2 regions of the Flavobacterium sp. 9 genome follow, and region 2 is predicted to be linked to the other one. Evidence: riboswitches for the same ligand, from Rfam matches in the RefSeq annotation. Region 2 holds a riboswitch; the other holds the start of a gene.
The links. Region 2 has a riboswitch for S-adenosylmethionine ahead of CLU81_RS15370 (homocysteine S-methyltransferase family protein). Riboswitches for the same ligand answer to the same signal wherever they lie in the genome.
Positions count from the first base shown of each region.

Region 1: linked by a shared signal. The riboswitch ahead of CLU81_RS00520 (TlpA disulfide reductase family protein) and the one ahead of CLU81_RS15370 (homocysteine S-methyltransferase family protein) in region 2 are both predicted to bind S-adenosylmethionine.

Region 1 is NZ_PEEU01000001.1:120,256-123,683, forward strand. It holds gene CLU81_RS00515 (aminotransferase class V-fold PLP-dependent enzyme) at 1-656, opposite strand, end outside; gene CLU81_RS00520 (TlpA disulfide reductase family protein) at 994-1,986, opposite strand; SAM riboswitch class I at 2,263-2,363, opposite strand; gene CLU81_RS00525 (nitronate monooxygenase family protein) at 2,913-3,428, opposite strand, start outside.
Region 2 is NZ_PEEU01000001.1:3,714,481-3,717,908, reverse strand. It holds gene metH (methionine synthase) at 1-432, opposite strand, end outside; gene CLU81_RS15375 (hypothetical protein) at 751-1,179, opposite strand; gene CLU81_RS15370 (homocysteine S-methyltransferase family protein) at 1,185-2,189, opposite strand; SAM riboswitch class I at 2,522-2,635, opposite strand; gene CLU81_RS15365 (hypothetical protein) at 2,877-3,428, opposite strand, start outside.

The sequences.
Region 1 (3,428 bases), 3.6 Mb from region 2:
TCAACAAAACAAAGTCCGCCGTTTTCATGCATAATTTTAGCTAATTCATGATAAGGCGTAATAATTCCTGTTACATTTGAACAAGCCGTAAATGAACCAATTTTTATACTTCTGTCAGCATATTTTTTAATTTCTTCCGAAAGAATATTCGGGTCGACCAAATTGTTTTCATCAGGAGGCAAAATCACAACTTCGGCATTGGTTTCATACCACGAAACCTGATTAGAATGGTGCTCCATGTGCGTGATAAAAACAACAGGTTTATCATTATCATCATTTGCTCGCAAGCCCATTATTCTTTGCAGTTTTGATAAAGCGGCCGTCATTCCGGTTCCGGTCGTAACCAAAACATCAGATTGGCTGGCATTAACAGATTTTTTTATGACATCTCTGGCATATTGATAAGCATAAGTCGAAGTTTTTCCGGTTTGACTTGAAAGTGAATGCGTATTGGCAATCATTGGACCAATTTTATTAAGCATAATATCCTCGATCGGAACGTATAATCTTCCGCTGGCAACCCAATCTGCATACAGCAAATTTTGTTTTCCATAAACCGATTTAAAAGTGTGATCTACGCCTACTGTGTTTTCTCTGAATTTAGAAAAATAACACTCCAATTCAATTGGTTTCGTTTCTGTCTCAATAGCATTCATTTCCTTATCATTTAAATTAACTAAATTTATTATTGTTTGTATTTTAAACACATAGAAACATAGATTCTATTCTAAATAAAAGATGTTTGAAAAAATCTAGATTTTCACACATAATCCCAAAGCTCGATATCATTAAATTAAGCTTTAAACACAATCCCTTTGTGATCTTAAAGCAAAGCGTAATTCTCAAAACTTTGCGAACTTTGCGTAATCCTTTGTGAACTTTGCGGTAAAATTTTCTTTGTCGAGTTAGATACAAGGCTTCTCCCGAAGTTTCAGGATTTGTTAAAACGCCTATCTATATAAAGAGAAACTATGTTTCTATGCGTTTAAAAAATTAATTTGCTTGTCCTAAAAGTGCTTTAAGCGTAGTTTGTAATTCTTCTCCGTGAAGATTTTTTGCTACGATAATTCCTTTTGAATCCACTAAATAATTCCCCGGAATTGCTCTTACACCATATAATTTAGCAACGGCGCTGTTCCAGAAAAGTAAATCAGAAACGTGTGTCCAGGTCAAATTATCATCCTGAATACCTTTGATCCAGTTTTCTTTCTTTTTATCCAAAGAGATTCCGATAATGTTGAATCCTTTATCATGAAATTCTTTGTAAGCCGCTACGATATTTGGGTTTTCTTTTCGGCAAGGTCCACACCATGAAGCCCAGAAATCCACTAAAGTGTAACCGCCTTTTAAATTTTCATAAAAGCGAACTGGTTTTCCTTCTGGATTAGTGCTGGTAAAATCAGGGGCTTTTTTTCCAACCGCCAATCCGTTCAAAACGGTAACCAGTTCTTTTAATTCTTTCACGTAAGTGGTACTTTGAAGGCTTTTATCAAGCAAAGCAATATTTTGAGTGATTTGCTCCGGCGTTAATCTGTACGACCAGTTTCTGTATAAAACATAAGCCGAAACGATAGATTTTGGATTTTCTGTAATGAATTTACTGATTTCTACATCTTTCGATTTTCTGTAGGTTTCGAATAAATTCTGAGTTTCAGAACCTTCAACTACAGATCCGCTATAGTATTTTTTTGGATTTAATTTTACAGTTATTGGACCTTTTTCAAGGAAAATATATAATGGACTGTCTTCTGTATTTACGCTTAAACCGTATAATTCAGGCGTTTTTACTTTGGTTTTAAAACTAAAATTTCCGTCTTTTACTTTTACCGAATCAATTGTGGTAAACATTTTATTGTGGAATTTCTGGAGATAAACATATTGCGCAACTGTATCTACAACAGTTCCTTTTAATTGCAAGCTGGTGTCTTGCGCCTGAGTTTGTGTAACTCCAAGAAATAAAGCGAAACCTAATAGTATTTTCTTCATTTTGTTTTGATTTTTAAGTGATAATATGATTTTTATTTTAGTTGAAATTAGACAACAGAATTCCTTTAACCCAATGCAAAATGGATTTTAGCAAATGCTATTTAAAGGGAAATTGGATAGAGTTTAATGCTTTCGCATTCGGAAAACAGCAATACTATTTGCATCAAAAATTGAATTCAAAAATTCATAAGCCGCGTATAAAGTTGAGTCTGTTTTCATTTTAAAAAATAAATAATTTCTAACATTCATGATCTTATTCAGATTTTGAGGAAATCTTTCTTATCTGTCCCGCAAGGCAGGAAGGATTTAGCACCTTATTCGGTAACAGGTTGCTAAGACATCATTGGGCCTATTCCCTCAGTCTTTCTGGATAAGTATCATACAGAAGTTTTCTGTGATACAAATATATATACTAATTCTATAAAATTAGTATAGTTTAAGAATATTTTTTCAGAAATTATTCAAACAGCCTATTTTCTATATCATAAATGACTGTAAAATAAATATTTATCTATAAAAAATTCTTTTGAAGTTTTCTTATTTTATAACATAAATTCATACACTTGATTGATGAAAAACATCAAATATCATTTTTATGTTGTAGAAAAAGCATAAAAAAACTCATTCCGTTTTTGAAATGAGTTTGCTTATTTTTATCGTAACTATATATCGCCCTGATGGGGCTCCACTTAAATTAATAAATTCTTTTCTATAAATATTACATTCCTAACGGAATTTTATTCAGCCCTGGAGGGGCATCATATTTATAGCACGAACAATTGCTATATGTTAAAAAAGCTTCAGAGAAGCGACATAGCATCAGCCTTACATTAAGCCCTGAAAGACATCATATTTACAGAAAAAAACAATTATAATATATTAAAAAGCTTCAGAGAAGCGACATGAAATTTTATACAAAAACCAGATTACAACCTCAAATCCTCAAAATAAGCTGTCGTTTCTTCAATTAAGGAATGCATTAATGCTGTCGCCTTTGTGTGTTTTAAAATTGGCGAAATTTGTCCTCCCCAGAATAATATCATATACCATTTTTGTTGATCTAGCGCTGCTTTTCGCAATGGCGAAATAAAAGTCGTTTGTAACGGAAAAGGCAGGACATCTAATTCTTTCCCTATTATATCTTTTGCGATTCGGCTTGTGATGCCGCGTCCTAGTCTTCCTGTGTAAGCTCGTGAAAGTGTTGTGTATTTTGCTGCATCCGAAAACAGCATTTCTCTGTGAATTGGTAATGCATTCGATTCATCGGTGGCTAAAAATGCTGTCCCAATTTGGGCTGCGCTTGCGCCTAATGTTAAAGCTGCGGCAATTCCTTTTCCGTCCGCGATTCCTCCAGCGGCAATAATAGGAGTTTTAATTTTTTCGCGCATTAACTGTAGTAAAACAAAAGTTCCGGTTACAGATGATTCGGCTGAAGCCAAAAA
Region 2 (3,428 bases):
GTAACGTTTGATTAATTTAGCATGGTGAATAAAAGCTTCTTCGCCTTCTTTCAACGAAATCGAGTTTACAACGCTTTTTCCTTGTACTACTTTTAGACCTGCTTCAATGATTTCCCATTTCGAACTGTCGATCATAATCGGTACTCTCGAAATATCCGGTTCAGATGCAATTAAATTCAAAAATTTAGTCATTGCCTGAACCCCATCAAGCATTCCCTCATCCATATTAATATCGATGATTTGCGCTCCTCCTTCTACCTGTTGTCTTGCAATATCAAGTGCCTCGTCATACTTCTCTTCCTTGATTAAGCGAAGGAATTTTCTTGAACCCGTAACATTCGTACGTTCACCAATGTTTACAAAAACACTAGTTGGCGTAATAATCAACGGTTCTAATCCTGCTAATACAAGGTCTCTTCTATTTTCTGCCATTTCTTTTTTTCAATTTTCAACGGAATAAATTCCATTGCTACAATATGTTTCGTTCCTCTCGAACTTTTATTCAACGTCTTGCTTGTCCTTGCGAGGAACGAAGCAATCTCACTTTACTATTTTCAATCTTACTTTGGGCGTGTTCGCCGCGGCGAATCGGGCTATCCGTTCATAGTCCTCGCACTTCCTTCGTCAGGCTGTGGGCTAACCACTTCTATCCCTCACGCAAATTTGATCTCAAAACCACTTTTTATTCTTCACGATTTCAATTATCGTTTTTGAAACAATTTCCCTTTTACTGTTGTTCCTACGGAACATTTATTTCCATTTTGATTTTTCTATATATTTACAAGTCACACCGCCATCATATATGTAATATTTGGTTTTAGTAAAACCTGCTTTAACTAGTGTGATTGAATCAGGTTTTAATTCTTCTAAAACAATATAGTTTCCTTTTTCGGGATTATTTAAGTCATATTTTACTCTAAAAAACTTATTTACAAGATTATCATCATTGCTATAAATCTCAGACAAGATTTTTTTATTTGCATAAAAATAATATCTTAAATAATCTATTTTTCCTTTACGTTCAAATCTGGTTGCAAGTCCAATCGTTTCACCTTTAAACGTCTTTTCGTATTTATTATATTCATCCGCATCTTTATGCGAAAGAAAAAACAGCAAAAACATTATTCCACAGAAAAGAATTGGCCCTATCAAATCTGTATTAATGTTATTTCCTTTCATTTCCTTTATACTAATACCGGCGCAACTCGTGGCTTATAATCCTTCGCAACTTCAGCAATTAATCTGATGTGATCTGGAGTTGTTCCGCAACAACCGCCAATTATATTGATTAAATTATCGTCTAAATATTCTTTGATGAAAGCCTGAGTTTGTTCCGGAGTTTCATCGTATTGTCCGAAAGCATTTGGTAAACCTGCATTTGGATGCGCCGAAACATTAAAACTTGTATGCTGTGCTAATGTTTTCAAATACGGTTTCAATAAATCGGCTCCAAGAGCGCAATTGAATCCTACACTCAATAACGGAATATGCGACACTGAAATCAAAAACGCTTCAACCGTTTGTCCGGAAAGTGTTCTTCCTGATGCATCTGTAATCGTTCCTGAAACCATAATTGGAATATCAAGATTACGCTCGTCTTTTACTTCTTCGATTGCAAAAAGTGCTGCTTTTGCGTTTAGAGTATCAAAGATGGTTTCTACCAAAAGTAAATCGCAACCTCCATCCATTAAGGCTTCTACTTGTTGTTTGTACGCAATTCGTAAATCGTCAAATGTTACGGCTCTATAACCCGGATCATTTACATCTGGCGACATACTTGCAGTACGGTTTGTTGGACCAATTGAACCAGCAACAAAACGTGGTTTGTCCGGATTTTTGGCTGTATACTCATCGGCTACTTCTCTTGCGATTTTAGCCGATTCGTAGTTTAATTCGTAAACCAAATCTTCCAGAAAATAATCGGCCATACCAATTGTGGTTCCTGAAAATGTGTTGGTTTCTACGATGTCTGCACCCGCTTCATAATAAGCGGCGTGGACATCGCGAATTGCTTGTGGTTGTGTTATGGATAGTAAATCGTTGTTTCCTTTTAATGGATGTGGGAAATCTTTGAAACGCTCTCCACGGAAATCTTCTTCGGAGAAATTATAGCGCTGCAACATTGTTCCCATTGCTCCATCAAGGATTAGGATATTTTTTTTTATTGCTTCCTGAATTGTTATCGACATGGTTTTCCCTTTCTTGCTAAGACATTAAATGTCAAGCTTTTTTTAATTTTATTATTATCTTGAATATATACCTAACATTCCCGAAGCCTCGGGATTAAAAACCTGTTAGGATACGTCATTTTGATTCACATTAATTCCAAAAATTCACTTTTGTTAGCTCATTAGCCCCGATTGAGCCGTTATCCTCGTAATGAAATGGAGAGATATAGGCGAAAGCGGGAACGATTGACGGCAAAAATGCGTCAATGATTCGCTCATGATACCAAAGTGAATTCGGTAAAATTATATTGTAAGTTGTCAGGAAGTGTTTTGAGAAATACTTTTATGTATTTGTGTTATCTATCTTAGATACTATGATTAGTACAAAGTAGAATGTAGCACCTTCTTTATGATAAAGGGTTGCTAAGGTTTCATTGGGTCTTTCCCTCCGCCTTTCGTGATAACTTTCAGTAATTTTAAGAACAGTGCAAAGTAAAGACATAACCTTAACAATTGCAAGTTTTTTTTAAGTTTCTGAGTTGCTAAGATTCTGAGATTCTAAGTTTAAAATTTTATCTGTGTTTTGCTAATGTTTTTTGAAGAATTTCATTGCTTCTTGGTGATCTATAAATTCGTTATTCTCAGTTTATTTAGATCCAATTTTGTTTTCTTATATAATAAATTTTTAAACCAATCTTCCACACTCTTTTATTTGTAATACGTTAATTCAAAATTCTGAACCTGATTTAAGTAGAAATAATTTGTAATTAATTTTTCTAAAATATTAATTTTCTCCTGAAGCTTTTCGGCTCTTTCGGTTGCTCTTTTTTTATTATATCTGCGATCTTCTTGATAATCTACATTTTGACTTTCTTCATCCGAAACATATTGAATCAACGTTTTGATATATAAATCTTTTTGCTTTTGGAAATTATACTTCTTTTCAAAATATTCTTTTCCTTTTGTTAATTGATAAATAGAATATTCTGCAGAAGCATATAACCTTTTATGTTGATGTCCGTAATAAGTTCCGCTATAATTTAGACCTTCGTAAAGTCCGTTTACTGCACGATACAATTGAATTAGCTTTTCTCTTTCTGATTTGAATTTTTCTTCTCCATTTTTTTGCTTGAGATAATACGCATATATTAAACAAAAATTATCTCTGCCGGCTTCACTACTAAAGGTAATGGATTTTTCTTTTCCGTCTTGATTGATATAATTCTCCCATGTTTTACTTGCATATGATTCATTGGGATT